Regions from separate parts of the Haemophilus sputorum HK 2154 genome, predicted to be linked through region 2. Evidence: riboswitches for the same ligand, from Rfam matches in the RefSeq annotation. Region 2 holds a riboswitch; the other holds the start of a gene.
What was found. A riboswitch is a leader RNA that binds a small molecule or an ion and turns the genes downstream of it on or off. The one in region 2 is predicted to bind lysine.

Region 1 (16,274 bases), 220 kb from region 2:
GTTAAAGAGAGCAGCGGTTATGTGATTTTTGAGTGTTATCAAGCAGGCGATGCAGATAGATTAGCCAGAGAATTGAGCTTAAAAGATCTGATTTTTGCGCGTCAAATGATTGTGGTTGGCGATTTATTACAAAATTTGCCCGAACAAGATCGTATTAGCCCGATTCTCGAACAATACCAAACACTCAATCCAATTAACAGTAGCGATGTCGTAGTTGAAACGCCTGATACTAATGAAGCCAAAGAACTGTTAACCTTCTGCCGTAAATTTACTGTGCCATTGCGTAACCATTTGAAAAAAGCAGGTTATTTAGGCAAGTCTGATCAGGCAAGAAATAGCATAACTTTGCATATTCTGTTTATTCGTTCTGGTTGTTGCTATGTTGGGTATGCGTATAATTATAACCGTTCACCATTTTTGATGGGCATACCCCGTTTGAAATTTCCATCAGAAGCACCAAGTCGCTCAACATTGAAATTGGAAGAAGCGATTTTAACTTTTATACCTCAAGCAGAAGAGAAAAAACGATTCAGTGATTCAATGACAGGCGTGGATCTAGGCGCTTGTCCAGGGGGATGGACTTATCAGCTTGTTAAACGCGGTGTATTTGTCTATGCGGTTGATCACGGCAAAATGGCGGCAAGTCTTAATGAAACGGGGCGCATTGAGCACTGTGCTGAAGATGGCTTTAAATTCCAACCACCTAAGCGTAAAACAATTGATTGGCTAGTTTGTGATATGGTAGAACAGCCTATTCGCATCAGTAAACTGATTGCAAAATGGTTGATTAACGGTTGGTGTCGAGAAACGATTTTTAACCTTAAATTACCGATGAAAAAACGCTATCAAGAAGTGCAGCTTTGTTTAAATTATTTAAGTGAAGAATTGGCTAAAAATGGTTTCCGTTTTAGCATTCAGGCAAAACATCTTTATCACGATAGAGAAGAGATTACCGTGCATATTGCAGTGCAAAAATAAATAGCAAACAAGCGGTAGAATTTTCACAATAATTTGCAAAATGCTTGTAAAATCGAACCGCTTTAATTAAACATAAAAACAACAAATAAGAGGAAAACACAATGACATTAAAAATTGGGGTAGTCGGCGCAGGTGGACGAATGGGACGTAATTTAATTACGGCAGTCGCAAATGCAGAAAATGCGACTTTAACTGCAGCTTTTGAGCGTGCAGGATCTTCACTGATCGGCGCAGATGCTGGCGAATTAGTTGGCGTAGGTAAGTTAGGCGTTGAGATTAAAGCGACGCTGGCAGAAAATCCTAATTTTGATGTATTGATTGATTTCACTCGCCCTGAAGGTACGCTTGAGCATATTGCTTTCTGTGTGGCCAATCAAAAGGCAATGGTAATCGGCACAACGGGTTTTGATGATGCAGGTAAACAAGCGATTCAAACTGCAGCAGAAAAAATTAGTATTGTATTTGCTTCAAATTATAGCGTTGGGGTGAATTTAGTATTTAAGCTGTTAGAAAAAGCGGCAAAAGTGATGGGCGATTATTGCGATATTGAAGTGATTGAAGCTCATCATCGCCATAAAGTAGATGCGCCATCAGGCACGGCACTGTCAATGGGTGAACATATTGCTAAAACGCTTGGACGTGATTTAAAAACGCATGGCGTATTTGAGCGTCATGGTATTACAGGCGAGCGTAAACGTGATGAAATTGGTTTTGCGACTATTCGCGCAGGCGATGTGATTGGTGAACACTCTGTGTGGTTTGCTGATGAAGGCGAACGTGTGGAGATTGCGCATAAAGCTTCAAGCCGTATGACCTTTGCTAACGGTGCAGTTCGTGCTGCTAAATGGGTTGCAAATAAATCGAATGGCTTATTTGATATGACAGATGTGTTAGATTTGAATAATCTATAAAATTAAAAATGTAATGATATTGATGCGTTAAAAACACCTTTTTATTATAAGGGTAGCGCAAGTAAGGAAATCCAAATGACCAAATTCAACAACATTGAAACCACCTTAGTTCAACTAGGTAATCGTACAGATCCTCGCACAGGTGCGGTGGCAACTCCAATTATTTTATCAACCGCTTACGGTCGTGATGGTTTAGGTGAATCAACAGGATGGGATTATACGCGGACTAAAAACCCAACTCGTGCGGTGTTAGAGCAAGGTATTGCTGATTTAGAAGGCGGTGATGCAGGTTTTGCTATGGCATCAGGTATGGCGGCTATTCAGTTAGTAATGTCATTATTTAAAGCACCGGATGAATGGATCATTTCAAGCGATGTTTATGGTGGATCATATCGTTTATTCGACTTTAGCCATAAGCATCACAATACGGTAAAACCGGTTTATGTGAATACCGCAGATCTAGCTGAGATTGAAGCAGCGATTACACCAAATACGAAAGCAATTTTTGTCGAAACTCCATCCAATCCATTGATGGAAGAATGTGATGTCGATGCAATTTCTGTGATTGCCAAAAAACATAACCTGATGTTAATTGTTGATAATACCTTCTTATCGCCAGTATTATTCCGCCCAATTGAACATGGTGCAGATATTGTCATTCACAGTGCTACCAAATACCTTTCAGGGCATAATGATGTGTTAGCGGGTTTAATTGTTGCAAAAGATTCAGAAGCGACTAAAGTGAATGGTCAGAATCTTTCAGAGCGTTTATTCTACTTCCAAAACTGCGCAGGTGCTGTGCTTTCACCATTTGATTCATACCTTGCCGTGCGTGGTTTAAAAACGCTTGCTTTACGCATGGAACGCCATCAATCAAATGCAACAGAATTAGCTAAATTCTTAAAAGAACAGCCAGAAATTGACAGCGTATTATATTCAGGTAAAAGTGGCATGCTTTCATTCCGTCTGCAAAAAGAAGAATGGGTACCAAAATTCTTAAAAGCGATTAAATTGATTACGTTTGCAGAAAGTTTAGGTGGAACTGAAAGCTTCATTACTTATCCTGCAACCCAAACTCATATGGATATCCCAGAGGCAGAACGTATTGCACGTGGGATTACCAACAATTTATTACGTTTCTCAGTGGGCTTAGAACATGTTGAAGATTTAAAAGCAGATCTTCGCCAAGCCTTTGAACAATTAAAATAATCGCCTATTGCTAAGGGTAAAAAATGAAAAAATATCATGTTGAAACCTTAATTTCAGCGCAAGACGTCCAATCTCGTATTGCAGAAGTTGCGAAAGAAATTAGCCATCACTACCATCATTCAAATTGCGAGAATTTAGTCGTGATTGGGCTGTTGCGTGGTTCTTTTATGTTTATGGCAGATTTGGTGCGTTTAATTGATTTGCCACTTGAGGTAGATTTTATTACCGCATCAAGTTATGGCTCTGGCACAGAATCGAGTCGAGATGTCAGAATCTTAAAAGATCTAGATGGCGATATTGGCGGCAAGGATGTTTTAATTGTTGAAGATATTATCGATACTGGTTTTACGCTTAACAAAGTTCGAGAAATCCTACGTTTGCGTGAGCCTCGTTCTGTTGCCATCTGCACCTTATTAGATAAGCCTTCAAGACGAGAAGTCAATGTACCAGTAGAATGGGTTGGCTTTGCGATCCCAGATGAATTTGTTGTGGGATATGGTATTGATTATGCGCAACGTTACCGTAATCTAGATTACATTGGTAAAGTTGTAATGGACGAATAATTACCGCTTAAAATGAGACCGTTTGACGTTTTTGGGAACTTCAAGCGGTCTTTTTATTCTAATTTTCTGCAAAATTTAAAGGAACATATTATGTGGAAAAAATCGCTGCTTGCCGCCTTATTAGTGGTAAGCCCACTTGCATTTTCGCAAGTAGAAAAAAGCAAAAAAAGCGCCCTTGTCACGTTTAATGAAAGCGAGGTAACTGAAAAAATTACGCTTGCTAAAAGCCAATGGCAACATGATGCAGATAAAACAGCATTATTACTTCAACAGCAACGCGAAAGTTTTTTGGCGTTAGAATATCTGCTTAATGGTGCAGTAAAACAACAATCGCTTTCAGCCTCAACCATTTCATTAGCGCAAGGGTTGATTGAGCGCTTAAATGGCTACCCATTACAGCAAGATGCAGAGTGGGCATTACTTAAAGCCAAAATTGGACTCAATCAAGCCACTGAATCTGATATTTCAGCGTTTCTTCAAAAATATCCCGATTCGATTTATCAATCGCGTTTAACACAACTGCCATTTGAACAATTGTATCAGCAGCAAGCTTATCCAGCGCTATTGGCATATAGCAAGAAAGTGTCTCCTGAATCTGTGCAGAATCAATGCCGTGTATTAGGTGCAAACTACCAGCTATTAGCTGAAAAAATGGAAATCAATCCCGAACTTGCGCAAGCAAACAATGAAAAACCTCAAACTGATTTTGTGATGACCGATCTGCTTAACCAGTTTGAAAAGTTATGGTTAATCATGCCAAACTTGCCTAGTGAATGCGCAAATTTAGAAGCGTATTGGAAAGATAACGGTGGCAAAACCGAAGTAAATATTCGTCAGAAAGCGGTCAATTTATTTGAGAAAAATGCAAAAGAGGCATTACAAGCACTGAATTCAGATAATCCGGCATTAAACGGATGGTTAGCTAATGTGGTCGAATTGTTTAATCAGCCACAAACATTGCCTAAGTTTATTGAGAATACTGAAGTAAATCCTCAAAGTCAGCAAGTGGTTAAATTAGCATTTGCAAAATGGCTCAAAACTTTACCAGAAGAAGGCAAACCTGGTTTTGAATTGCTGGAAACTTGGGCAACGAAACTGGAATTAGATGCGCCAACACTGAATAATTGGAAAATTAGCTATTTAAACCATCTGTTTGATGGTGTTTCTCCTGAATTTGTGGAGTGGCGCGATAGTCAAATTGAGGCATTAAAAGCAGATAATTTAACCGAGCGCCGTATCCGTATGGCATTATGGCAACAAACGGATACTGCAAAATGGCTAGATTTGCTGTCTAATGAAGGAAAACAGAAACTAGAATGGCGTTATTGGGCGGCAAAAAATGAATCTAATTTAGAAAAACGTAAGGCGATATTCAAAGAGATGGTCGGCGAGCGTGGATTTTATCCAATGTTAGCCGCGCAACAATTAGGCGAACTGTATCAGCCGCCTTCAGTCGCTGTGATTGAATTGACTCCTGAAGAAAAAGCCAAGTTACCGCAGTTAGATCGTATTGCCGAACTCATCGCCTTAAAACGTCATGCACAAGCTAAAAATGAATGGGTTAACTTGGTAAAATTGTTACCAAAAAATCAACAACTTAGTGTGATACTCTATGCTTATCAAAAACAATGGTATGCACTGGCCGTTGAGGGCACGATTCAAGCAAAAGCTTTTGATTACCTGTTCTTACGTTTACCAGATGCGTATGCTGATTGGTTTAAAATTGCTTTAAAAGATAAGCCGATTAGCAAAACTTTTGCTCAAGCCATTGCACGACAAGAAAGTGCGTGGAATGTTGAAGTAAAATCGCACGCGAATGCCATGGGGCTAATGCAACTGTTGCCAACAACAGCAGAAAAAACAGCGAAAGAGAATGGGTTACCATTTAATGGCGAAAATGATTTATTCCAACCATTTAATAATATTATGCTGGGAACAACGCATTTGGCGGAATTAAATCAACGGTATCCGAATAATCGTATGTTAATTGCAGCTGCGTATAATGCGGGGGCGGGGCGAGTAGACCAATGGTTAGCAAGAAGTGCAAATAAGCTAGATTTTGATGTGTTTGTGGCTTCTATTCCGTATTATGAAACCCGTGGATATGTACAAAATGTTCTAGCATACGACTATTATTATCAAATTCTGCAAAAAGAAGATGCACCAAAAATGTTCTTAACTTCAGAATGGGATAGAAAATACTAGGTATTAGTACACAACAAAAGTAAAGCGGTAGAATTTTGTAAAACATTTGCAAAATCCTACCGCTTGTTTTTTTAGATTATTCTCATTTAAACATTATTCGAATAATGCTGCATGTAATGAACGAACAATTTCATCTGCTTCGCTATTTTTAACAAGTGTGCAAACGTTGTTGGTGCTTGCACCATAGCTGATTAAGCGAATGTTGTAATTTTCAAGCGTGTGGAATAAACGTTTTGCCACACCGGCTTGCGTATGTAGATGATTACCAATGATTGCAACTAAAGCCAAATCATTTTCAACTTGTACATGGCAGTAGTCGTTGAGTTCTTCTAATAATGCTGGAGAGAGCAGGTCTGTGCCGGTTGATGCGGAACCAGTTTTATCTAGCGTTAATGCGACACTCACTTCAGAAGTGGTAATGACATCTACTGAAATATTGTGTTTGGCTAAAATAGCAAAAACATTTGCTAGGAAACCTTTCGCATGCAGCATAGAAAGGCTAGATAGCGTGACTAAAGTTTGGTTGCGACGTAATGCAATCGCACGGAAAGTTGGGCGAGGCTGTGGATCGCGCGTTACCCAAGTCCCACCTTGTTCAGGCGCTTTGCTTGAGCCAACATAAACAGGAATATTACTACGTACAGCCGGTAATAAAGTTGCTGGGTGTAACACTTTCGCACCGAACGTTGCCATTTCTGCAGCTTCGTTAAATGCCATGGTATCAATACGTTTTGCCGCTGGTGCTACACGAGGGTCAGTAGTATAAATGCCCGGAACATCTGTCCAGATTAACACATCGTCTGCATCTAACACTTCAGCCAATAACGCTGCAGAGTAGTCTGAACCACCGCGACCAAGTGTGGTTGTTTTACCTTCTTCATCACGACCGATAAAGCCTTGTGTAATAGCCACTTTGCCTTCGGCAATCAATGGTTTTAATAAAGCATCCGATTGCGCTTTTGTTTTTTCATCGTTTGGTGCTGCTTTACCAAATTGGCTATCAGTGGCAATCAATTCACGCACATCTAGCCATACTGCTGGGTAACCCCGTTCTTTGCATAATTGAGTAAAGATTTTGGTAGACATCATTTCACCTTGGCAGATAAGTTCATCGGCTAAGGCTGCTGAAGTGGCAAGGCTTGCTGATTCAGCTAATGATTTGATATGCGCCAATACGGTATCAATTTCAGCACGAACACTACTTGGTTCAGCTAATTTATCAATGATATTGTATTGAATGGTGCGTACAGCTTCTAAGATTTCATCACGGCGTTCTTTTTCACAACCGTTAGCTAATTCCACAAGATAATTGGTTACGCCAGCTGATGCAGACAACACGACCACACGGGTATTTGGGTCATTTGTTACGATATTCGCACAAAGCGACATCGCATCAAAATTTGCAACACTGGTACCACCAAATTTCGCCACAGAAAGTTTAGACATAATAAGAATTCCTAAATAAATAAAAAAAGAATGTGGTTGTTGTGGAGATTCGGAAAGGAAATTGAGTAGATTTATTGGTAGGGACCATTCAATCAGAGCACTCCATTTGATTGAATTAAAATCAAATGACAGCTGATAGGATTCAACCTGACTCAGCCGATGTTCATTCCAGTCTAGTGAATTCACACCTCGGCAAACACTCCCATCACCTAACCGTCATACAGCCCTAGTTGCCTAAAGTTAAGTTGCCTGAGTGATGCGCCTCTCTGTGCCGCAAACGTTTGGCTTGCGACAACATCAATTAAAATACGCCTTTTTTAATAAGAGTCAAGTAGAAATATTAGATAGGTGGATAATTGTTCAAAGAACAAACAAAGCAAGCGGTAGTATTTTCTCAAAGATTTGCAAAATGAAGTGAAAAATCCACCGCTTGGAGGAAGAATGTTAGTCTGCTTTTGCAGGAGTTTGCTTATGAGATGCCATTTTTTGACGAATCTCGCGGCGTTGTTTAGATAATTCTGCATTACGAATCATGTAATCATCAACGCGGTTTTCGTAGTCATCACGCATATTTGCAATAATGGCACGAATTTCTTCTACGCTCATATTATCGTTAATGTATTGATTTAAGTTATCTAATAACAATACGCGTTTTTGGTTATCGCGGATTTTACGGTCGTTATCGGCAGTTTCACGATGCAATTTGTTTTTTAAGCGATAAAGATGCACATAATCGAGCATATCTTGGAAGGCTTGTTTTTTGTTTTCGGCCATAAAATGATCCTCTTAGTGGGGTATTAAAAATAAAACATAACTGATGAAATCCTATTCCTTTTCTGCAGTTTCGTCAAAATGTTTTCTTACTTATAGAAAAATTGCTCAAATAAAGCATAAAAATGCGCAAATTTAATGGCAAGAACTATATGCTCTAAGCTAAAAATGCTAAAATTCGACTATTTCTCTTTAATTGAATAGGGCTTGATATGTTTTCTCAACCATCTTCTTCAAACGGATTTCGTGAATTTGCCGCCATTGATCTTGGTTCAAACAGTTTTCATATGATTGTCGCTCGGATAGTCAATGGATCAATTCAAGTGCTATCTCGTATTAAACGTCGTGTTCGTTTGGCGGATGGGTTAGATGAACATCGTATCTTAAGCCAAGAAGCGATTCAACGCGGTGTTGATTGTTTAGCATTATTTGGCGATCGACTACAAGGATTTTCGCCAGAAAATGTGAGAGTTGTTGGCACCTATACATTACGCCGTGCACTAAATAATGCTGATTTTTTAGCACAAGCAGCAAAAGTTTTTCCATTCCCTATTCAAATTATCTCTGGTCAAGACGAAGCGCGTTTAATTTATGCGGGTGTAAGCCATACCCAACCTGAAAAAGGTCGAAAGTTTGTGATTGATATTGGCGGTGGCTCAACGGAAATGACGATTGGGGATGATTTTGACCCCTTACGTGCTGAAAGCCGACACATGGGCTGTGTCAGTTTTGCCAAGCGATTTTTCCCTAATGGTGCATTAACAGAATCCCGTTTTCGAGCTGCTTATCAATTGGCGATGGAAAAATTAGAAGATTTAGAAGCAGAATATCGCGAACTTGGCTGGGAGCATGTATTAGGTTCATCTGGCACGATTAAAACAGTTTCTAAAGTGTTGATGGCAAACGGCTATCGTGATGGCTTAATTACTGAGCCACGTTTAAAAGCGATTATTGCAAACTGTTTAAAATTTAATTCATTATCGGCTATTCAGCTAAAAGGCTTGCTGGAAGAGCGAGCAGATGTATTAGTGCCGGGACTTGCGATTTTACTGGCATTATTTCATACCTTTAAATTGCGTTCGATGCGTTATTCTGATGGTGCGTTAAGAGAAGGGGTTATGTATGGCTTGGAGCAACGTTTCCAAGTTGGTGATATTCGCCAACGTACGGCAGAAGCGCTAGCCCAGCAATTTAACATTGATAAGGCACAAGCAAATCGTGTAGAAGAAACGGCCTTAGCCTTATTTGAACAGGTTGAAGATTGGCAAAACCGCCAACAAACGAAAGAGCTTAAAGCCATGCTGAAATGGGCGAGTTTGCTACATGAAATAGGACTGGTTATTAACCATAATAATGTGCACAAACATTCAGCCTATATTATTGCTAACAGCACCTTAGCTGGATTTGATTCTGAACAGCAACATTTGTTATCAGTGTTAATGTATTTCCATCAAAAAGGATTTAAACGAACCGAAATTAAGCGTATAAATCGTTACAAAAACCGTGACATACTCTCGATTTTGCGTATTTTCAGACTCGCGGTGTTACTTAATCGTGCACGTCAAGCCACCATTAGGCCGAAAGAAATGCAATTATCCGTTGCCGATAATGATTGGAAATTACAATTTGAAGCAGACTTTCTAACACAAAATCCGTTAGTTTTCGCTGATTTAGAAGAAGAGAAAAAACTTTTAGCCCAAATTGATTGCGGATTACAAGCGGTTTAATTTAGATAATTTTTTGCAAAAATAAAGCTCGGTATTCCCGAGCTTTATTTGTTTGGTTGAGCGTTATTCTTGCGAAAGGGCAACAATTGGATTGAGTTTAGAGGCATTTTTTGCCGGCATATAACCAAAAACAACCCCAATTAACGTAGAGAAGAATACTGCTAGTACAACAGATTCTAATGAAAGTAACATTTTGAAATTAGAACCTAAGGTGTTAAACAGCGTGATAATCGTACCTGCCAACAGAATCCCAATCACACCGCCTAATAAACAAATTAAAATGGCTTCAATTAAGAATTGTTGCAAGATATTACGTTGCTTAGCACCAATCGCCATTCTTACGCCAATTTCTTTAGTGCGTTCTGTGACAGAAACTAACATAATATTCATAACGCCAATTCCGCCTACCACTAATGAAATTAACGCGATAGAAGAGATGAGAAGCGTTAAGGTATTTGTGGTGCTTGTAATGGTTTGTTTAATGGTGTCGCTATTCATGATAAAGAAGTCTTTCTTACCATGTTTTGCGCTAAGCAATGAAATTACACTTTTTTCAGCGGTTTGACTTTCCACCTCATCCTTCACTTTTACTGTTAAGGAATCAATATGCTTTTCGCCAGAAATACGTTGCATCAAAGTGGTATAAGGCGTCCAAAGTTTTAGGCTGGTTTGGTGCATATTATTTGACTCTTCCGCTAAACCAATGATCTTCAGCGGTTTTTTATCGACTAAAATCACTTTCCCTTCTACTGGTGCGATAATCCCCAAATCTTTTTGTGTGTTAGCATCAATCACGACTACTTGCGCAGCTTCTTTCACTTCACTGTCATTAAAGAATCGCCCTGAAACCATCTTCATGCCTTTAACATTCAAATATTGTTCTCCTACGCCATTGACTGAGCCAGTTACATTGGTATTACCATAAATTACCGTAGCACTGAGATTGCTTAAAGGCGTAGTACTATCAACAAATCCTTGTTTATTGAGTAATTCTGCATCAGATACGGTGAGGTTTTTAGTTAAATTCGCGCGTCTATCGCCAAATCCAGTACCATTCATAATGGTCATGGTGTTTGTGCCAAGACTATTGATATTAGACAATACCTGTTGCTGTGTGCCTCGCCCTAGCGCCACAACAGAAATCACGGAGGCAATACCAATAACTATCCCTAGCATAGTTAATAATGCGCGTAATTTATGCGCCATAATTGCACTTGTTGCCATTTTGAAGGATTCAACAAGCTGATCCCAAAATCGGGGGGCACGATATTCGCCTTTTGTTAGTTTTTGTTGATGTTGATAAGGTTGTTGGCGTTCATCTTTAATTATTCGCCCGTCTTTAATTTCAATGACACGACTTGCTGTTGCAGCAATGTTAGGATCATGGGTAACCATGATAATGGTGTGTCCTTCGCGATGAAGGTCTTGTAAGATTTCTAAAACGGTTTCACCGCTTTTTGAATCCAGTGCGCCGGTTGGTTCATCCGCAAGAATAATGTCGCCACCATTCATCAGTGCTCGCGCAATACTGACGCGTTGTTGTTGCCCGCCAGAAAGCTGATTAGGCCTATTTTGCGTTTTTTCTTTCAAACCAAGTTTATCTAACAAGGCATCTGCATGTGCTTTTCGTTCACGCGAGGGCATTCCTGCATATACAGCTGGAAGTGCAACATTTTCATTCGCATTTAATGCAGCAAGCAGGTTATAGCGTTGAAAGATAAACCCAAATTTGCGTTGGCGTAAGTTTGAAAGCTCATCTGCATTCATCGCAATGGTTTCTTTGCCATCAATACGACAAACACCACTGCTTGCCGTATCTAAACATCCGATGATATTCATCAACGTGGATTTGCCTGAACCTGAGGCGCCAATAATGGCAACAAAGTCGCCTTGGTCAATGCTAAGGTTAATATCTTTAAGAATATGCGCTTGGTTTTCGCCTGTTCCAAAGTATTTATTTAGCTTCTCAATTTCTATCAATTTCATCTTAACGGTTGCTTTTACAAGCGGTTAAATTTTTTAGGTATTTTGCAAGGTACGGTTCTAGACAAAATCTCTTGAATCAAGTTCCTAGCACTAAGTTAGTCTATCCATAGTGGTAAAACAATCTCTACTCGTAAGCCACCAATACTTGCTTTCGAAGCTACCACTGTTCCTTTATGTTGTTGTACCGCATTTAATACAATCGCTAAACCTAATCCTGTCCAAAATCTCTTGAATCAAGTTCCTAGCACTAAGTTAGTCTATCCATAGTGGTAAAACAATCTCTACTCGTAAGCCACCAATACTTGCTTTCGAAGCTACCACTGTTCCTTTATGTTGTTGTACCGCATTTAATACAATCGCTAAACCTAATCCTGTCCCACCTGTTTGACGAGCGCGGGCTTCATCAACACGATAGAATGGTCTAAAAATTTGTTCATATTCGGATTCAGGAACACCAGGGCCATCATCTTCGATATCAATGACTAAATTCTTTTTATGAATAGTGAGTACAACGGAAACACGCGTTTCTGCATATTTTTTCGCATTGCGAATCACGTTTTCAACTGCACTGCTTAAAAGTTGGCAATTACCATTGATGTAATAGCGTTCAGAGGGTGGAATATGATTATGAATTTCAAGCGCTAAGCCATTTTCATTCATTTCGAATTTCGCATCTTCTAAAATATCAAACCAAATTTGTTGAACCGGGAATTTAGCACGTGCGAGATGGCTGTTTACTTGTTGGCGAGAAAGCGAAAGTAAATCAAGAATCATTGTATTCAGTTTTTGGATTTCGTTTTCAATCCGGTCAATCTCACTGGATTCCCCATTACGGCGACGAATAATTGCAACGGCGAGTTGTAGACGAGCTAATGGTGTCTTTAACTCATGCGAAATATCAGCTAATAATCGTTGCTGGTATTGGTTTAAATCTTGTAGAGCAGTCACCATTTGATTAAAGCTTCGTCCTACATCACGTAGCTCTTTAATACCTTGCTTTTCAATTTTAGGATTGGTTTTTAAATCCCCCAATGCAATTGCATTCGCGGCTAAACGCAATTCTTTAACAGGGCGGGTTATACGCCAAGAAAGGAAAAAGAGAATTGGGAAAGCAACACACATCACAATCACGCTCATTAACCATGGCGAGTCGAAAATTTCATTAAAGCCTTCTTTTTGTGGGTTTACCGTTTGAATAAAATATTCGTTATATTCGCGTTTGGGGGTTTTAACAATAAATGGCCCGTTAATGCGTAAGTGGTCGAAACTTCTTGCTAATGGAACGCCAGATTCTTCCGCGCGATATAAAAAAGCCAAAAGGGGTTTGAGGTTATCTTGATCCATACCGCTGACAGAGCCAGAGTTTTTTTCAACTAAGATAACGCTAGACCCACCTGGGGTACGAATAGAAAGATCTTGTTCAAAAATGTCATCTAAATCATAGACTTTTTGCACATGTTTGCTTTCAGTATTAAAAAAGCTGATTTCCGTTTCATTAAGAGCGGTAAACTCCCGATCATCGAGCTTTGAGATATTAAAGGCGATAGTCAGCACGACTAAAAAGGCTAGCCCAAAATAAATAAATAGCTGGTAGGCTAAAAAATGACGGAAAGAGAGGAGTATTTGAAGGTATTGTTTTAATGTTTGCATAAATATTTCCAACAAATAAGCAAAAAAACGAAAATCCCCCGAAGTTAGTCGAGGGATTTTATTACTATTTTTCTGTTACGAGTAAATAACCACGCCCACGTAAAGTTTTAAACCATGGTAAATTATCGTTACGCTCAGGGAGCTTTTTACGCAGGTTTGATATATGCATATCAATCGCGCGATCATACGGTGTTAGACGCTTACCTAAAATTTCTAGGCTCAATAATTCGCGTGAAAGAATTTGGCCTGGATTACGCATCAACATTTGTAAAAGTGCAAATTCTGTGCCCGTTAGATCTAAATCTTTACCTTCAAAAATCGCTTGCTGACGACCAGGATGTAATTCAACCCCACCAAATGAAAGTTGTTTGCTATTTTCTTCTGCTGTTTGAGAAGATGGCGTAATTACATCCGTTGCAAGCGGGCTGTTACCAGCAGTACGACGTAAAATAGCTTTAATGCGTGCTACTAATTCACGGTCGTTAAATGGTTTCGGTAGATAATCATCCGCCCCTAACTCTAAACCCAGTACGCGGTCAATATCATCATCACGTGCACTTAACATTAACACTGGCGTAGTAAGTTTTTGACGAAGTTGTTTTAGCGTTTCAATACCATTTAACACAGGCATCATGATATCTAATAAAATAATGTCGTAGGTTTGTAACTCAAGTTCAGTCAAGGCTTCTTGACCGTTATGAACAACGTGAATATCAAAACCTTCTAAAGATAATAATTCCGCAAGAAGATTTGTAAGTTCTACATCATCATCAACGAGTAAAATTTTCGACATGGTTATTTCCTTACATTAAAATTGCAATGTCAATTGCTAAAAATTATGCATTTACATAACATAATTTCTGCAATTTACAAATTAAAAAGAGAATTGTCAATTCATTCTAAAGATTTAATTTGATGCCAAATCGCATCAAGTTCCATCAAGTTACATTCAGAAACCGCTTTTCCTTGCGCTTTTACTGCTGCTTCGACTTTGCGGAAACGTCGTTCAAATTTAGCATTAGCTTCTCGTAACCCACTTTCTGCTTCAAGCTGATAGTGGCGGCAAAGATTTACCGTCGCAAATAATAAATCACCTAATTCTTCGAATAATGCAGCTTGAGAAGTCGGATAATTGGCTATTTCAGCTTTGACCTCGTCTAGCTCTTCTTCTACTTTAGCTAAAACATCTTGCGGATTATCCCAATCAAATCCAACTTTTGCGCATCGCTTTTGAATTTTATGGGCACGTGTTAATGCCGGCAATGCAAATGGCAAATCATCTAAAATAGATTCATGCTGTTGGTGTTTAGCGTCATTTGCTTTTTGTGCTTCCCAATTCGCTAATGCTTCATCACTATCTGCTGCTTTAGTATCGCCAAAAACATGCGGATGGCGATAAACAATTTTTTGATGAATATCGCTTAAGACATCATAAAAATCAAAAGTTCCTTCTTCTTTCGCTAATTGGCTAAGAAATACCACTTGAAGTAATAAATCGCCTAATTCTTCACGTAGTGCACTGCGATCTTGAGTATGAATTGCTTCTGCCACTTCATAGGTTTCTTCTAATAAATGTGGCAGCATAGAGTTAAAATCTTGTTTAATATCCCAAGGGCAGCCATGTTCTGGGTCTCGAAGTTGGGCAATAATTTCTAGAAACTGATCCATATTAGTCTGCATAAAGGCTCCTCAAGCGGTTTAATTTTCAGAAAGTTTTGCAAAATATAGCATTTTCTGCAGCTTTCGCCCATAATAATTGGCATTCAAAAATAAAGAAGGAGCCATCATGGCCGCTGAAAAACTTACTAAAAAACGCTTAATTCAAATTCTTATTATGTTGTGCATTTTAGTTGGCGCTTTTTTATATCGAACTTATACTTATTAAATACTGTTAAATTTTTTAATTAAAGGAAATATCCATGATTTTAACGACGACGCCTCAAATTGAAGGCAAACAAATTGTTGAATATAAACAGATTGTATTTGGTGAAGTAGTTGCAGGTGCAAATATTGTGCGTGATTTTATTGCTGGCATTACCGATATTATTGGTGGACGTTCAGGTGTATATGAATCTCGCTTAAGCCGCGCAAGGGAAGAAGCGCTAGAAGAACTGGCTAAACGTGCACTAGCCGTAGGCGCAAATGCGGTAGTTGGCATTGAAGTGAATTACACCACGATGGGTGCTAAAAATATGTTTGTAATTAGTGCGAGTGGTACAGCCGTGGTTGTTCGCTAATTTGTAAAAAAGCCTAAAAATCAACCCGCTTGTTAAGGCAGATTTGTGCTAGAATCTGCCTAATTTTTTTATTTAGTCAGTCTCATGAATACTCCTTCTTTTTTCTTCTACGATTACGAAAGTTTTGGCGTGAATCCTGCAACAGATCGTCCAGCACAATTTGCAGGGATTCGCACAGATCACCAATTTAATATTATTGGTGAACCAGTGATGTTTTATTGCAAACAAACGCCAGATTATTTACCTACCCCAGAAGCCGTGATGGTAACGGGTATTACTCCTCAATTATGCAATCAAGAAGGGATAAGCGAACCTGAATTTGCTGCGCGTATTCATGAACAATTTAGCCAACCTAATACTTGTATTATCGGTTATAACAACATTCGTTATGATGATGAAATGACCCGCTATACGTTCTTTCGTAACTTTTTTGATCCTTATGAATATAGTTGGAAACAAGGGAATTCGCGTTGGGATTTATTAGATGTGGTACGTGCCTGTTATGCACTTCGACCAGAAGGCATTGAATGGGTACATGATGAAAACGGGTTACCAAGTTTCAAATTAGATCAACTTACCAAAGCAAATGGG
Region 2 (16,274 bases):
AGATATTGTACCAATATGGATGAACATATTCATAAAGTATTCAAAGAACATCAGCTAGACCCGATGAAAAGAATTTCTAAAACTGAGCTTGAATCACTTAGTCAAGATTTATTAAAAATTGATGGACCAAGCTTTACGATTTATTTAAGTGAGCTTGAAGTGAAATTTAGACCAGAAAGCGGTTATTACTATAATCGAACATATACAAAAGCTATTTTTGATAAGTAGCCGTAAATTTAAAACGCTGTGATGTTTCACAGCGTTTTTGCAAAAAATTAGCTAAAAATGACCGCTTGTAATATCCGGACTATTTAGAACAGGATAGATGAAGCGTGGATAAATTAAGGAGATTTATGTCTATAACCCACTTTTTTCAACAGCTGCAGCACCGTTTAAATGCAATGGTTATGCGCCATCCGATAGAAATTGTGATGGTGATTGCTTATGCAATCCCATTATTGATGATGGATACCAGTGTGCGCGGCGGTGAGCATTTCGGTTATTGGATGTTTGAGCCGATGCTCTTTGCTTTTATTTATTTAACCCGCCCTTATCGTTTTTATTATTTTTCATGGATTGTTCCTATTTTAGTCTGTCTTGTTGTTTGGCAAACGAATGACTTTGCAGAATTTTACTTTTATAGCGCTCAGTTCTGGGGGGCTACAGGAATCATGTTGATTGCTTTGTGTAGCTTTCCATTTGTCAAAAACAATCAAACTTTTGTTTATCATCATTTTAAAGTGCTATTGCATCTCATCTTAGCTTTTATTGCTGGCGGCATCATTATTGGCCTTTCAGCTACACTGCTTTCTTGGAGTAATGTATTGCTTGGAATTAGTTGGGATTTATCGGTTTATACCAAAATGAGTTTATTTTGGGCATATCTTTGCATCCCATTGTTTTTCTTATTATTTGAACAGTCTCAATCGCGAGAAGAAATCACTGTTTCACCTATTTTTGAGATCCTCAACAATTTTATTTTAGGCCCCGCGTTAATTATTTTTACGATACTGCTTTACGTTTATGTCGGTGTTATTTTAAGTAATAGACACCTGCCGGATGGTGCTGTAGCGGGTATTGTCTTGCCTTACTTACTCCTTGGTTTGGTGGTATGTCTATTAAGAATGCTTCCTCAAAGCAGACCTCGCTGGCATCGTTTTTTTAATATTTATCCTTATTTAGCGATTATTCCTTTAGGCTTACTTTGGATGGCGGTTGAAGTTCGAATTGCTACATATGCATTAACCGTTTCGCGAATTTACTTAGTGGCGATGAGTATCGCACTTTCACTCGCTTATTTGATATTAATGATACCTAAAATTCGTCAGTATCGGTTGATTTCAGTCATAGCCATGTTGTTTATTTGCAGCATCACTTGGCTTAGCAATCCCACTCAAATAGCCTATCAAAGTCAAACAGAACGCTTTGTTGCGTTATTGGATAAGCTTAATTTACGTGATGAACAAGGTAAATTAAAATCAGTATATGAAATACGCTCGCGCTTAGAGAATATTAGCAGTGTAGCATTGGGTGATTGGCAAAACTTGAAATCCACTAAAGATTATTTGGTCAATGAGATGCCTAAACCAGCAGATCGAGTTGATTGGTATAAGTATGATAAAGAAGCCGCATTTATTGCGCAGTATGGACCTTCGGCATACTACTTATTAACGATGTATATTGAAGACAATCAAGTGCTCTTATTCGAAGAGAGTGAAGTGTCAAATTATGAATTCCGACAAGGTTATGATAAGCCATTAAATATAAAAGATTATCGAAATCTTTATTTAAATGGGCATTATAGCTATCGTGTGAAGAATGAACCAAACGAAGCGTTCTTTTGTTGGGATAAAGAAAATTATTGTCTTGATTTAGATACCTATATTCATACGCAGATGAAACGCCATGGACTTGATCCGATGCAATTTCAAAAAAAAGAGGATTTAGATAAGCTGAAAGAAAACTTACTTGTGATAGATCAACCACAATTTAAGATTTATTTATCTCGATTAAATATTACGTTTGTGCCAGGCCAGGGCTATATATTTCAAAGTATGGAAGCTGAGGTATTGCTAGAAAAGTAAGAAATAATAAGGGAATGTATGAACATTCCCTTAAATTTTGTAAAAAACTTGAGAAAAATGACCGCTTTAAAGATTAAGCAATATTTTCATAGAACACATTTTTCAAAAATTGCGTATGTTTATCTAAAATACTAAACATCGTTTCGCGATCTTCGCCAAATCTTGAAGGCCCATGATTAGCGCGAACTTTGTCATAAGCCGAAAAGGCAATTTCAAACTCTTCAGTGGTTAATCTAATTGATTTTTCATGCAGTATGCGACTGAGTAAACTCACTTCTTGAGATTGTAATTCTGGAAATAAATGATGTATCCATAACTCCATAGAATATTGAACCGCCTCGCTTAATTTCGCGCGCTTTTGGCTTTCTTGTTCTGAATGTACCCGATAAAATAATAGAGGTTCAGGCAAGTTCGCAAATGTTTTTCCGTTTAATGCACATTGTATCCACATATGAAAATCGGGCGCAGTAGAGGTTTGTGCATAATTAAGCCCTAACTCTTTGATACTTGAATGTCGCCACATTACAGATGGGTTAATCATATGGCCACGGGCTAAAGAAAAATGTGCTTTTATATCTTTATCTAAAAGAGGGAGATCACTAATCGCAGGTGATTTATCTGTCTGCTCATGATTAAAGAGCACAGCATTGCTTCCTAAAATATCAATTTCAGGATGATTCTCTAAATATTGAATTTGCTTTTCAAAACGGTGGGGCGCACAAATATCATCGGCATCCATACGGGCAACATATTCAACATTCATATAGTTAAGTATATCTTTTGCTAATTTCCCTGCTGAGGGTTCCCCTTGATTCTGAGTGAAATGATAAACACGCAAACGAGGGTCTATTTTTGCATAAGATTCAAGAATTTTACTTGTATTATCTATTGAGGCATCATTAATTGCGAGAATACAAAAATCCTGAAATGTTTGATTCAACAAGGAATCTAAACATTCAGCTAGATAAGCTTCTGCATTGTATGCCGGTAAAATGACAGCTAATTTCATGTGTTAGTTACTATTTCTTAAAAGTTTGATTTTAATCAAATTACTAACATACGACAGCTGATTTTATGAATTGTTCTGATAGTTCTAAAATTTATATATCATAGCGATAACAAGCGGAAAAGTTATTTCAAATAAAGGGCAATAGCTTTTTACAAGCGGTTAGATTTATTCACTATTTTGCAAAAACGCAGTCAAAACCAACCACTCTTTATTGCTGCTAGGCAGTTTTCTTATCTATAACTTAATGGTTGATAGGTAAATTTAATATATCTGCAATTTCTATTATGCGAGGCGCGGCTGATTTTGGGCAAACTAAGCAATAGAAATTATCAGAACCCGTATCAACATAAAGCAAAGTATAATCACTTTTTTCTTCTACTTTAGCCTTAATACGTGCAAACTCATGCTTTGCCTCTTCGAAAGTGATTTCGAAAGTTTGTTCAAGAGACTCAGAAAGAAAATGATTGAGTGAGTCATAATCAATTTTCCAGTCATCTTGGTAGCAATGTAGATAACTTCTGATAAGTTCTAATTTAGCATATTCTTCATCGAAATCTTCGTCCTCATAGATATCACCAAATGCGATCATTTTCTCTCGACATTTTTCAAGGTCTTTATTTAGCCATTTATAGAGGCTTTTAACTTGCTTAATATATTTTGCTTTGATGTATTTTTTCGTTTCAAGCAACGTAATTAATTCATCAAATAAGGCTTCTTGATTGATTTCAGTTTCACGTCTGTCAATGCTATCGCAAATCAAATCGACGGCTTGTTTTAACAAAGCAAACTTGTAATGTTGTTCATCAAGCGGTTTGGCATAATAAATCGCTGCCATTAAATTAGAAATAAAAAGCTTATCAGCATGTTGTAATGAATATGCGGCATCTCTAATAGGTTGCCCAGCAAATAACTCAATTCTTTGCGGAAATTCAAATTCAGTTTCTTTAATAATATGTTCATATTCCTTATGCGGTTTTATGCCGAACCCAATATTTAAAAAAGAATAGCCAGAACCATTAAAAAATTCTTCTCGAGAAGCAGGTACGAATCCCATTGGGTTACAGAATTGGCTTTGTAAATCATACATGTCGCCGCCAAAATCTAATTCCTTAAATTTTTCTTTGGAATAATCATCCCAATTGTCGGAATAGTAAAATTGATAGGCATGGATAGGCGTTTCAAAGAGGGTGTTTTTGACGTCGATACATCCATCTTGTTGCGTTTGAAGATAACGTTCAATTTTTGCGAGTTTTTGATCTAATAGAGAGAAATCTTCTGGCTTTTCAATCGCATTAAACACGGCATTAACTGAGGATAAAAATTGCTCATAATGTGGACTATGTTGATTAAATGGCTTTGCCTGTATCATACTCTGAAAAAGGTTGTTCGCTTGATCCGTTTCGGCGAAAACGAAGCTATCCTGATCGGGAAAAATAAAAACTCTAAAAAGTGAGCTATCTGTTGGGTTTAATTTAAAATCAATAGAAAGAAATAATTGAACCCAATTTTCTTCTTCAAATTCTATGCGCGTAATGCAAGGCAGTTTCATTGTTTTTGTCAGAAGCAACTCTAGAGGTTGGTATAAATCAGATAATCCCGTATTTTCTAGCAATTCAGATTCATCTAAATTGGCTTTACCATAATGCCAATAGGTTGCGATTGCCATTGGCGCAACTTTGTGATTTCGGGCAAACAACCTCTCAGGTGGTTCTTCTTTCGCCTTAAAATATTGAAAGATTTTGTCCAGTTTGGTTGTTAATGTTTGGTCTAATTTATCAGCGTGTTGTTTAGATTTAAAAAACATAATAAAAATGCTCAGTTTAAAAGAGATTATTCATAATATTCATATTTCTTTGTGGTTTTATCTAACCATATGCCTTTTTCATCATACATAATGCTTTCAATCACATTACCGTGTTGATCAAATTTATGACGCGTTGTGAGGGTTTCTTCCAATTTTCCGTGTTTGTCAAAAATTTGGCGTTTTAATTCATTGTGATTTTTGTCATAAGTAAAATCTGCTCGTCCCTCATTAAAAGACGTGTTATGTACAAAGTCGCCATTTTCGAGATAACGATAAGTTTCGCAATTACTTTCTTTTCCATTGTCATCAAAGTCACAAGCTTTGATGAGTTTATCGTCCTTGTAATGGAATTTTTTCGCATGGCCGTCAATAAGTTTTGCATAATAAACAGCTTCAGAGATGAGTTTGCCATCTTTGTCATAAACTCTTTTGATGTAATCTTCTTGGAAGTTCGGCTTTTTCGGCTTTTTGCCTACATAGGTGATTTCTAAAATGATACCCGAACCATCGCTGTTTTCTTGATAGCGGTAGAGTATTCCATGAGTCTCTTTATAGATATCGTAACGAATTTCTTCTAATCGATTGTTTTGATCATATCGATAATTCGCAGTCGTTTTATCGAAATGTTCAGACTCGCCAGTAACATCTTCAGTTTTAATTAAGAAACCTTGTTCGTTATAAAATTGACGAACATCGTTCGTGACCACCTCTCCTTCTGCCGCTTCAGGATTATCTTCCGAATGTGAAATAACAGATTTCACTTTGCCTTGTAAGTGATTCGCTTGCCAATCAGTTTGCACAGGGAAAAGTGCGAAAGCAGAGGTAGAAAGGCTGGCGAGAAGGGCAGTAAGTAAAAATTTATGCATAGTCGTTCCTTTTATCACAAGCGGTCGGATTTAATAAATGTTTTGTAAAAAACGCTGAAAAATAACTACTTGTTTAAGTTGGGTAAATAGTTGATTTAAATGTTATACTAATTTTAATAGGTTTTAAAGTGTAGTGAAATAATCTCGCTTTTTTATAAGGCAAACAGATTAAAAATGTATTCAAAAAAGTGAAAGTTTAGCGCTATCGCTTAGAAAAACATCATACACAGATATATTGATTAAGAGAGATATTAGGATGCAAAGGTTAAAGACATCACTGAAAAGATTTTTATGGGTAATTGGCATATTGTTTGGCGTTGTTTATCTGTTATTCATTTTGAGTTATTTCGTATTTTTTGTTTGGCTTCCTTCGCGCTCACATGAAGGGGAACTTCGAGCAGTTCAATCAAAAGATAAACCCTATTTAGCAGGTGTTGAGGCGTTACCTCAAAATGCGTTAATTTATATCTCAGAAGATACGGCTGTTCCAGAATTATTGATTGCCGAAGAAAATAATTATTTTCGTTGGGGCGGTTTTTTGTTAAATAAATTAGGATTAAATCGTGATATGGTAGCAATCAATGATTCGAATATGCGATTTGTTGAGCCAGCTAACTATGAAACTGCGCCTAATATGCCCGAAACATACGTTATTAACGGACAACCGTGTTTAACTAAAGGGGGATTTAAGTTTTTAAGAACCAGCGGTAAACGCCCGTCAATGCATTATTCAGATTTTACTTTAGTGACGTGTGATATCGCTGAAGGTGAAGTGATTTTGCCTAATTTCCGTTTAAATGGCGAAATGGTATCGTATCAAAATCGAGAACTCAGTTATACAGGCTTGTGGAGCAAGGATGGGTTAATTAGTCTGGCGGTGCCTCAAGCCTACAGTTATGACGGCGGTTTTACGACACCAAGGTTGCAAATTCCGTTAGCAAACGATAAGGATACGCTTCAGATTTTAACCTATTTTACGGATCTCAAAAATCAAGCCAAAGCAATTTTAGCGATTTATAATATGTATGGTAATGGCATTAACAGCCAAGAAGATTTTGTGCTAGGGCAATGTCGTTATAATAAGCTCATTACAAGCATTCTAATTACTGAGCTAACAGAAAAAAACGCGCGTTGGCATTTTGAAAGTGATGATAAACAACATCCCATTTCAAAGGAATGTAAAATACAAGTATTGCCCCTTCAGTTAGTGAAAGATCCAGATTTTAATAGAGGAAATTGATGGAAAACATGAAAAATCACCCTTTAGTTGTCGCACTTAGCATTGTGCTTGGATGCATAGTGGTATTTGGCGTGGCAATTTCTTGGAATAAACGCCAACAATATAAATATGAAGATGTGAGTTTGCAGGTAAAAGCATTGACTCAAGAAGAAATAGATTACTTCACAAAAGAAGGTATTGCGAATATCCCCGTAGGGACAATGCGATCAAGTTATCCTGATTCGGATAAAATTGATAATATTTTTATTCCAGAGGAAGGTGATCTTGGTTATTTTTCATGGGGGCCTTTTAAGTTAGATCGTTTTTCTCTGTATCTAGCGGATAGTCAGTCAATTATGCCTAAAGGAATTGTTGGTGCTGCCACTTTACCAGAGATTTTTGAAATAGATGGGCAAAGTTGTTTAACGGAAGGTTTGACCTTTGAGCGAAAAGCAGAGGCACAAGAAACTAGCATTCACTTTGAAGATTATGAGTTACTTGTCTGCTCTGTGAAAAATCAAACCATCAATACCCCACAAGGGAAATGGCAGATTGCTAAAAATGAACCAATAAGAATGCAGCGTAATTATCAGGGGGATCCACTTGAATCAATGCTCTCAGACAAAGCCGCGAGTTTTGAATATAGTATTGATCCAGCGTTGCAAGATAAATCTGATATATCACTTCATTTTCCAAATTCTCCTGAATTAGATGGCGCGATACAAATTCAAAGTCTTTATACCGACAGCGCATTAAATTTGTTAGAAATGAAAGGTGAAATCAGTTTGCATGAACAGAAAGAATTTAAAATTGGGCAATGTGATTATAGCAATTTTATTGGGGTGAGATTGGCGAATTTCACACCGAAAACGCTTGAGTTGCATGTGGTAAATTATCCAGAAGAAGGTCAAGGATTATCTGATAAGTGTACAAAGCATGTTATGCCATATCAGTTAGTGAAATAGCTAGTTCGCAACATCAATTGGTAAATTTTTAGAAAAAAGTGACCGCTTGTAAATAAGACGGCTTGAGTGAGAGAACCAAGCCGTCTTATTCTTTTTCAGACCCAAAAGGATTTTAACCAATATAGCCATTTTTCACCGAAGAAGTAGAAGAGTAGCCCAAAAGCAATAATGGTTAAACCAATCCATTTTGCGGGCGAAATAGCCTGAGTTGGCATACCGATAAGGCCAAAATAGTCAATCGTGGTAGATGAAATCAGTTGCCCAATGATAATGAAAAATAGCATGACACTAATGCCTAATTTGGGCGCTAATAATACGGTAGTAAAGACGGCAAAAGCACCCAGAATACCACCTAAAAATTTCCAAGCAGGTTGTTGTGGTAATGCGCTTAAATGTTGCCAAAGATCCGTTTTCCACCAAGCAATGACAAATAAGAAAAGGGTGCCAACAGCAAAAGAGATGAGAGCTGCAATAATGGCTTCATCACCCATAGATTTGGCTAATTGACTGTTAATCGCTGCTTGCGTGGCAAGGCCTAGTCCGGCAAAAAAGGCAATAAGTAGATAAATAAAATACATACAAACTCCTGTAAGATGCCAGCATTATATCTCCAATCAGCGAGTAGATAAAATGAATAAAAAAATGACGGGCTTGCACCCGTCATTCTACTTTTCAAATTTAGTTAGCTTTCTCAACAGAGAAGACTTCCACTTCAGCTTTTTCAAAAGCTTCATTATCTAATTTACCGGTAATGCGAATTTTGTCGTTTTCGCTTACATTTAAACCATTCCAAACGCGGTTTTTAATTTCCACTTTAATACGTGCTGTACCGTCTGTAAAAATGTATTCGTCGTTATCGATTTGTTGGGTGATGTTACCAACTAAAGTGACCATGCTGTTATCAGCAGCCGATAATGCTTGTTTAACACTCATTGTTTGTGCAGCAGTTTTAGCTTGAAAACCACCTTGATTGTTATTAGCGTTACCATTAAAACCTGCAAAAGCTGAAGTTGATGCGAAAGCTAGTAAAGTAGTAAATACGATTTTTTTCATGTTGATTTCCTCAAATAGATTAAGTTAAGTTAAATTAAATTAAGTTTCTCCGCAAGTTTGCGTTGGGTGTATTAAACCAAAGAAATCTTAAAGAATTCTTAATTTCTAGATTTTTTGCTAAAAAAGTAAAATTTTGATGAAAAGCAACCGCTTGTAAGGGAGAGGAAATAAGGTGGGGCGTTACCAGCGACCCTCGGCACACAGAAAATTTAACCCAGACTGCTTTCTTCCGAACCTGATCAAGTAAGCTAAACCCTGTTGCGAGGAACCAATAACGCCCCATAGAATTATATCGTTAACGCGATATAAGGCTTGTTATTATAGGGGGTTAAGTTAAAAAGGCAAGCGTTAAATCAGAAAATCGAGCAAATCCAAGTGGGGGCAATAGAGAGGTCGGAAGTCTGACTATAAGAAATACTATATCGTTAGCTAGCAATAAGGCTTATAATGGATTCGTGATTTGGCAAGTGCCAACGCCAAATCACATTGAATTTTTATTCATATTTCCTTATTGGCTAGTCATAGATGACTAGCCCTTTTTTTGGTTGCGACTTAGCGTTTAACTAATAATGCAACCGCTTCACACGCAATGCCTTCACTTCTACCTGTAAAACCTAATTTCTCAGTTGTTGTTGCTTTTACATTGACTTGGCTCATATCGCATTGCAAATCTTCTGCAATCGCTTGGCGCATTTGATCGATATAAGGGCGCATTTTAGGTGCTTGCGCAATAATAGTAACATCTACATTGCCCACTTTATACCCAGTGGCTAGCACTTGACGGTAGGCCTCAATCAATAATTTACGGCTGTCAGCATTTTTATATTGCATATCTGTATCTGGGAATAACTTGCCAATATCGCCTAAAGCGACGGCACCTAATAGGGCATCAGTCAGTGCATGTAAGGCAACGTCTCCATCGCTATGGGCAATAAAGCCAGTATGATAAGGCACTTCAACGCCACCAATAATAAGTGGGCGGTCTTCGCCGAAAGCATGTACGTCAAAACCGTGTCCAATTCTGATCATGAATTATTCTCCGTTTGATGAGTTAAATAGAATTCCGCCAAAGCTAAATCTTCAGGGCGGGTAATTTTGAGATTATCACTACGTCCAGCAACTAATGTAGGATGAATGCCTGCAAATTCCATGGCAGACGCTTCATCAGTAATGGTTGCATTGGCTAAAAATGCTGCTTCTAGTGCTTCGGTTAATGGTTTTGCAGGAAAAAACTGTGGCGTTAGTGCGTGCCAAAGTGTTTCTCTATCTTCGGTATGTGAGATTTGCACACCATTAGCACGTTTAATGGTATCTATCGCAGGCGTGGCTAAAATCGCGCCTTGCTCATCGTTGATTTGCAAAAGTTTATCTAAATCAGACCGCTTGAGGCAAGGCCTTGCCGCATCATGCACTAAAGCCCAATCATTGGAGGATAGGCATTTTAATGCGTTATAAACCGATTTTGCACGAGTTTCGCCACCAAAAACCACTTTTATCTTTTCTGATTTAAGTAAGTCAATTTCTTGATAATAAGGATCTTCGGGGGAGATGGCGACAATCACTTTGCTAATTTCAGGATGTGATAAAAAAATATCTAGCGTATGTTCGAGAATAGTTTTGTTTAATAATCGAAGATATTGTTTTGGACGATCTGCCTTCATTCGGCTACCAACGCCAGATGCTGGAATAATGGCGACAATGTTACGAGTGTTCATAAATTAGTTCTGTTTAGGGACAATACGATAGAAGACTTCATCTTGTTTGACCATCTCACGTTCAAGGCGAGCGCGTTCTTCTAGTGCATTTACACCCGTTTTTAAGTCATGAATTTCTGCTTCAATTAAGTTATTACGGGCAGTTAATTTTTCATTTTCTGCTTTTAATGTCGCGACAGTGGTTTTCATTTCTTGATATTCTAGCCAACCATTTTTGCCAAACCAAAAGCTATATTGGAAAAAGGCTAATAAACCGATAAAAAAAACAATAAGTAAACGCATATTCTTCTCTAAATAATGATTTGTAAGCGGTCAAATTTTACCGTGAATTTGCAAAAAGCAAACCTTTCATTTGTAAATTTAAGCAGATTGGGCAAGTGCTTGGCGAATCATTGGTTCAAAAAAGTCGTAATCAACCAAGAAGGCATCGTGTCCAAATGTTGAGTGAAATTCGGAATAATGTACATTGACACCGGCTTCTTCCAAGGCTTGTTTACTTTTATGCAAATCGACTTGTTTAAAGAGCTGATCGCTAGTCACGCCAACTAAAGTATAGTTTGCTTTAATGCGAGAAAGTGCAGCTTTTTCGTTAGCATAACCAAGGCTAGGTTCATAAAGATCTAATGCGCGGAGCAATCTTAAGTAAGTATTGGCATCAAAGCGATCTAAGAATTTTACCCCTTGATAGCTTAGATAAGATTCTACTTGGAAATAGTCGCCCCAAATAGCGGATTGCTGTTTCATTTCTCGTCCAAATGCACGAGCAAGCTGTACGTCTGTACGATAAGTCAGCATTCCTAACATACGTGCAATTTTTAAGCCATTGTCTGGTGATTGCCCTTCATAATAATCGCCCTGATTAAAATAAGGGTCATTAATAATAGCTTGGCGCATCACGTGATTAAAACCAATAGCTTCGGCACTTAGCGTTAAAGAAGAGCAAAGATTGATAATGTTACTCACAAAATCGGGGTAAGAAATAGCCCATTGCGTTGCTTGCATGCCACCGAAAGAACCGCCTGCAACACAATGTAAATGGGGAATCTCTAGTGCATCAATTAAGGCTTTTTGTACATTAACAATATCTTGTACGGTAATGATCGGAAATTGGCTACCATAAGGTTTGCCAGTTTGAGGGTTAATAGAAGCCGGCCCTGTGGTACCTTTGCATCCACCTAATACGTTAGAGCAGATGAAAAAATATTGATTGGTATCGAAGGCTAAACCTGGCCCAATAAAATCTTGCCACCAGCCTTTATTGGCATTATCAAAATAAGGTTCAGCATCACCAGTGAGTGCATGGCATAGCAAAACAGCATTGCTTTTATCGGCATTCAGTTGACCATAAGTTTGATAAGCAACGTCAACGGGAGAAAGCGTTCCGCCTAAGGTTAGCGAGAGTGGTTTGTCTTTAAACAGAGTGAGCGTGTGAGCCATGAGTTTGTCGATACCTTTATATGCAGCAAGAGCGCTATGCCATGAAAAATCTTATGCGGTAAGGTAACGAGAGAACGAACCATTGTCAAGAAATTTTAGACGTCTAAACGTCTAGCATTCTAATTTTAAGCTTGTAATTTTAAAAATGATCGTTATGCTAATTGATCTAACGACAATGAAGTCTATTGACTCCCTTGATTTTAACGCATGACTGAGAGAAAAAAACGATTTCAAATTTTGCCGGAATTTATCCAGTGGTTAAAGCGTACAAGGCTACTACAACGGATAATAAAATGGGTAATAGGGCTAAATATTAGTGCGGTTATCTTGCTGTTATTAGCGGATTTTTTAACCGGTTATATCGTGCGCGATAAAATCTACACTGATATAAAATCGCTTCCTAATTATGAAAATGCGCTAGTATTAGGCACTGCAAAATATTATGCGAAAGGTACACCGAATTTATATTATAAATACCGACTAGAAACAGCATTGGAATTATATAAAAAAGGAAAAGTAAAAAAATTATTATTAAGTGGCGATAATAAAACCCCTTATTATAATGAACCCAAAACGATGAGCTTAGATTTGCGCCGAATGGGAGTGCAAAATGTAGATCTTTCACAAGACTTTGCAGGTTATCGCACATTAGATTCAGTTGTTCGGGCAGCGGAGGTTTATCATCTCCAACCGTTTGTGATTATTACGCAAGAATTTCATTGTGAACGAGCATTATTTATTGCGAAAACACATAATATTGATGCTGTGTGTTTTGCTGCAAAATATCCAGAAGGGCATATTAAAGTTCGCTTGAGGGAGATTCTTGCGAGAATTGGCATGATCTGGGATTATGTTTCGGGCGTCAAGCCAGAAACCTTAGAAAAGGTTGGGGAAGCTATATTGCCAGCAACGACATCAACAAAGATTTCTGAAGACAAATAGGTCAGTAATAAAAAAAGAACAATGTATATTCAAATACATTGTTCTTTTTCATTTTTAATGATTCATTTAGAAATTAGATTGCAAATTTAGATAAATCTTTACCGACTAATTCGCGAGGGGTACGGCCTTGACCAGTCCAAGTTTTTTCGTTGCCATTGGCATCAATAAATTTGTATTTTGGCGCTAAAGGTTTACGTGGTTTACGCGTTTTTACTTCTTGTTTGCCACCTAATAATGCAACTAAATCTTCCGCTGAAATGCCATCTTTTTCTAACATTTCTTTATATTTATTTAAGCCTTCTAAGAATTTTGCATTTTCAGCTTCTTGTGCTTTGATTTCTTCACGCTTTTTGGTAACAACGGTTTGTACTTTTTCAAGTAATGCTTCAAGCTGTTCTAATGTTGCTTCACGAGCGAGTGCACGTAATGTGCGAAGATTAGAGAATTTATTTAAATCAGACATTGTATGCTCCTGTAAATAATAATTTAGATGTTATATCTAATAAGCTGGAATATATTATCTAAATCTTTTTTAAAGGTAAATACCAAATGAAGTTTATTTTTAATGTTAGCTCATCTTCAATAGAAAAATTGGTAAGTAAAAATAACAAAATTGTTTTTCTGCTTGAGAAGTTGTTTCATTTCAGGTATCTTACACCCACCTACAAATTGTAGAGGCGCAAATCCGATAAGTACTTTTTCTGAGTGGAGAACGATGAAGGAAAAGGAAAGGCGTATTTGCCGAAATCAATTAAGCGTCATCTTAATTGGTTGGGGTCGTTACCGAAAGGGACGACACTGTCGAGGCGGCAACTTGCAAAAGTTTCTCATAAATTAACCGCTTCGGAGTGCTACTGTTAGGCTGGGCTTTCCTTTTCCCCTTCCTTTTTTATTTACTTTTTGTGTAAATATTATCAGTAGAATCCTCATTTAAATTGATTTTAACATTTAGAGGTTTTATGAATTTAATCGATTATTCGAGCAGTGTCTGGTCTGTTGTACCAGCATTATTAGCGCTCGTATTAGCTATTGCTACCCGAAAAGTAATTATTTCATTAAGTGTTGGTATTGTTGTTGGGGCATTATTGCTAACTGATGGCAAAATCCTTGATTCATTATCATATTTAAAAAACACCGCAGTTTCTTTATTTTATAAAGGGGCTGAAGAGGGGCTAAATAGCAATAATATCAATATTATTTTATTCTTGGTTTTATTAGGCGTACTAACTGCATTATTAAGTGCTTCAGGGGCAAATCAAGCTTTTGCGAATTGGGCTCAAGCGCGAATTAAAGGTCGTCGTGGTGCAAAATTGATGGCAGCAAGCTTAGTTTTCGTCACTTTTATTGATGATTATTTCCATAGTCTGGCTGTAGGTGCGATTGCGCGTCCAGTCACTGATAAGTTCAAAATTTCGCGTGCAAAATTAGCATATATTCTTGATTCAACGGCTGCACCAATGTGTGTGTTGATGCCGATTTCGAGCTGGGGTGCTTATATTATAACCTTAGTTGCTGATTTATTTGCTACGCACTCTATTACAGGATATAGCCCATTAGGTGCATTCATGACAATGAGTGCAATGAACTTATATGCGATTTTCTCGATTGTCATGGTGTTTGCTGTGGCATATTGGACAATTGATATTGGTTCTATGGCACGTTTTGAACGCTATGCACTGAATCATCAAGAAGAAAATGAAGAAGATGATACAGAGAGTAAAGGGCATGTTCGTGATTTAGTTTTACCAATTATTGCATTGATTATTGGTACAGTATCCATGATGATCCATACAGGTGCACAAGCGTTAGCGGAAGCTAATACGCCATTTAGTCTGTTAGGCGCATTTGAAAATACTACGGTTGGAATTTCATTAGTGGTTGGCGCAGTACTAAGTATTATCGTGCTTACCTGTTGCTTATTTAACAGTAAAAATCTAAGTCTAAAAGATTATTGGCGTTCTTACGGCATCGGTATCAAAATGATGTCAGGCGCAATTACTATTTTATTCTTTGCTTGGATGATCAATAGTGTGGTTAGCGATATGAAAACCGGGATGTATCTGTCTGGATTAGTTGTAGGCAGCATCTCGCCAGCATTCTTACCAGCAATTCTGTTTGTGTTAGCGTCAGCTATGGCATTCTCAACCGGAACCAGTTGGGGAACCTTTGCGATTATGTTACCAATCGGTGCTTCAATGGCAATGCACTCGGAACCCGCATTGATTATTCCATGCTTAGCAGCTGTAATGTCTGGCGCGGTTTGTGGGGATCACTGCTCACCAGTTTCAGATACAACGATTTTATCTTCAACTGGTGCGCGTTGTAACCATATGGATCATGTCACTTCTCAGTTACCTTATGCTATGTTGGTAGCATTAGCCTCTGTATTAGGTTATATCGTTGTTGGTTTTACGCAATCTTCATGGTTTGGTTTTGCGACTACTGCAGTAGTCATGGCAGTAATTCTTTTGATATTTAAATCAAAAGGCACCGAGTAGGTTCGTATCACAAGCGGTTAAAATTTCGTGAGCTTTTGCAAAAATTTATAAAAATCTCACCGCTTGCATGTATAGAAAAGCGTTGTTCTAGTCACATAGAACAACGCTTTTGTTTTTTAATTTGCAGATCGTCAGATGCATCAATCATTTACTGAGATGCCTTGACTCGTCGTCAACCATTTGGAAATACATCTGATTATTTTATAGTATGGAAATAACACATTTTCTATTTCTGTTTTCGTTTTGGATCTTTATTTTGAGGTCAGTCGTAAGGGGAATTAGGATCACTAAGATTTTCATTTTATACTGTGGCAGTTTTACGAATGTCCGTTTAGGATAAACCCACCCAACATAACCCTCACACATAATCCAACATAAATGGGAAAAATTTGGATGAAGTGGGAAGAAATGAGAAAGGTGGAATGAAACAGAGTTACACATAGAGAAAAAGAAAACCCAGCGACTTTTTACGGTCACTGGGTTTGTTTTTTAGGATTGAGCGAACATATCAAATTGCCGTTTGGCAATTTCTTCCTTCTGCACACGCTTCACGATTTTGTAGATCCATTGCAAAGATAAACCATACTTCTTAGCAAGGTAGGCGTGATTATTGCCGGTGAACTCATTGAAAATTTGCTTTTCACGCTCACAGGCGAAAAGCGACATTGATTTCGGCACATAC

Region 1: another riboswitch for lysine. It lies ahead of lysC (lysine-sensitive aspartokinase 3); the one in region 2 lies ahead of HMPREF1128_RS04645 (Na+/H+ antiporter NhaC family protein).

Annotation. Positions count from the first base shown of each region.
Region 1 is NZ_ALJP01000009.1:228,646-244,919, forward strand. Features, by position in the region: gene rlmM (23S rRNA (cytidine(2498)-2'-O)-methyltransferase RlmM) at 1-978, shown strand, start outside; gene dapB (4-hydroxy-tetrahydrodipicolinate reductase) at 1,080-1,889, shown strand; gene HMPREF1128_RS03570 (methionine biosynthesis PLP-dependent protein) at 1,965-3,098, shown strand; gene hpt (hypoxanthine phosphoribosyltransferase) at 3,122-3,661, shown strand; gene HMPREF1128_RS03580 (transglycosylase SLT domain-containing protein) at 3,752-5,866, shown strand; gene lysC (lysine-sensitive aspartokinase 3) at 5,960-7,312, opposite strand; lysine riboswitch at 7,400-7,587, opposite strand; gene HMPREF1128_RS03590 (DUF496 family protein) at 7,757-8,086, opposite strand; gene ppx (exopolyphosphatase) at 8,296-9,810, shown strand; gene HMPREF1128_RS03600 (MacB family efflux pump subunit) at 9,874-11,796, opposite strand; gene cpxA (envelope stress sensor histidine kinase CpxA) at 12,049-13,446, opposite strand; gene HMPREF1128_RS03610 (response regulator) at 13,511-14,239, opposite strand; gene mazG (nucleoside triphosphate pyrophosphohydrolase) at 14,341-15,126, opposite strand; gene HMPREF1128_RS03620 (heavy metal-binding domain-containing protein) at 15,366-15,683, shown strand; gene sbcB (exodeoxyribonuclease I) at 15,768-16,274, shown strand, end outside.
Region 2 is NZ_ALJP01000009.1:452,282-468,555, reverse strand. Features, by position in the region: gene HMPREF1128_RS04720 (DUF4153 domain-containing protein) at 1-228, shown strand, start outside; gene HMPREF1128_RS04715 (DUF4153 domain-containing protein) at 354-2,084, shown strand; gene HMPREF1128_RS04710 (glycosyltransferase family 2 protein) at 2,158-3,093, opposite strand; gene HMPREF1128_RS04705 (DUF6630 family protein) at 3,335-4,897, opposite strand; gene HMPREF1128_RS04700 (hypothetical protein) at 4,924-5,763, opposite strand; gene HMPREF1128_RS04695 (DUF485 domain-containing protein) at 6,020-7,003, shown strand; gene HMPREF1128_RS04690 (hypothetical protein) at 7,003-7,947, shown strand; gene HMPREF1128_RS04685 (DMT family transporter) at 8,043-8,525, opposite strand; gene HMPREF1128_RS04680 (YgiW/YdeI family stress tolerance OB fold protein) at 8,626-9,000, opposite strand; RNA gene ffs (signal recognition particle sRNA small type) at 9,178-9,275, opposite strand; gene ispF (2-C-methyl-D-erythritol 2,4-cyclodiphosphate synthase) at 9,553-10,029, opposite strand; gene ispD (2-C-methyl-D-erythritol 4-phosphate cytidylyltransferase) at 10,026-10,715, opposite strand; gene ftsB (cell division protein FtsB) at 10,719-10,997, opposite strand; gene metX (homoserine O-acetyltransferase MetX) at 11,076-12,152, opposite strand; gene HMPREF1128_RS04655 (SanA/YdcF family protein) at 12,360-13,094, shown strand; gene HMPREF1128_RS04650 (H-NS family histone-like protein) at 13,168-13,557, opposite strand; lysine riboswitch at 13,759-13,956, shown strand; gene HMPREF1128_RS04645 (Na+/H+ antiporter NhaC family protein) at 14,054-15,592, shown strand; gene HMPREF1128_RS04640 (Mor transcription activator family protein) at 16,082-16,274, opposite strand, start outside.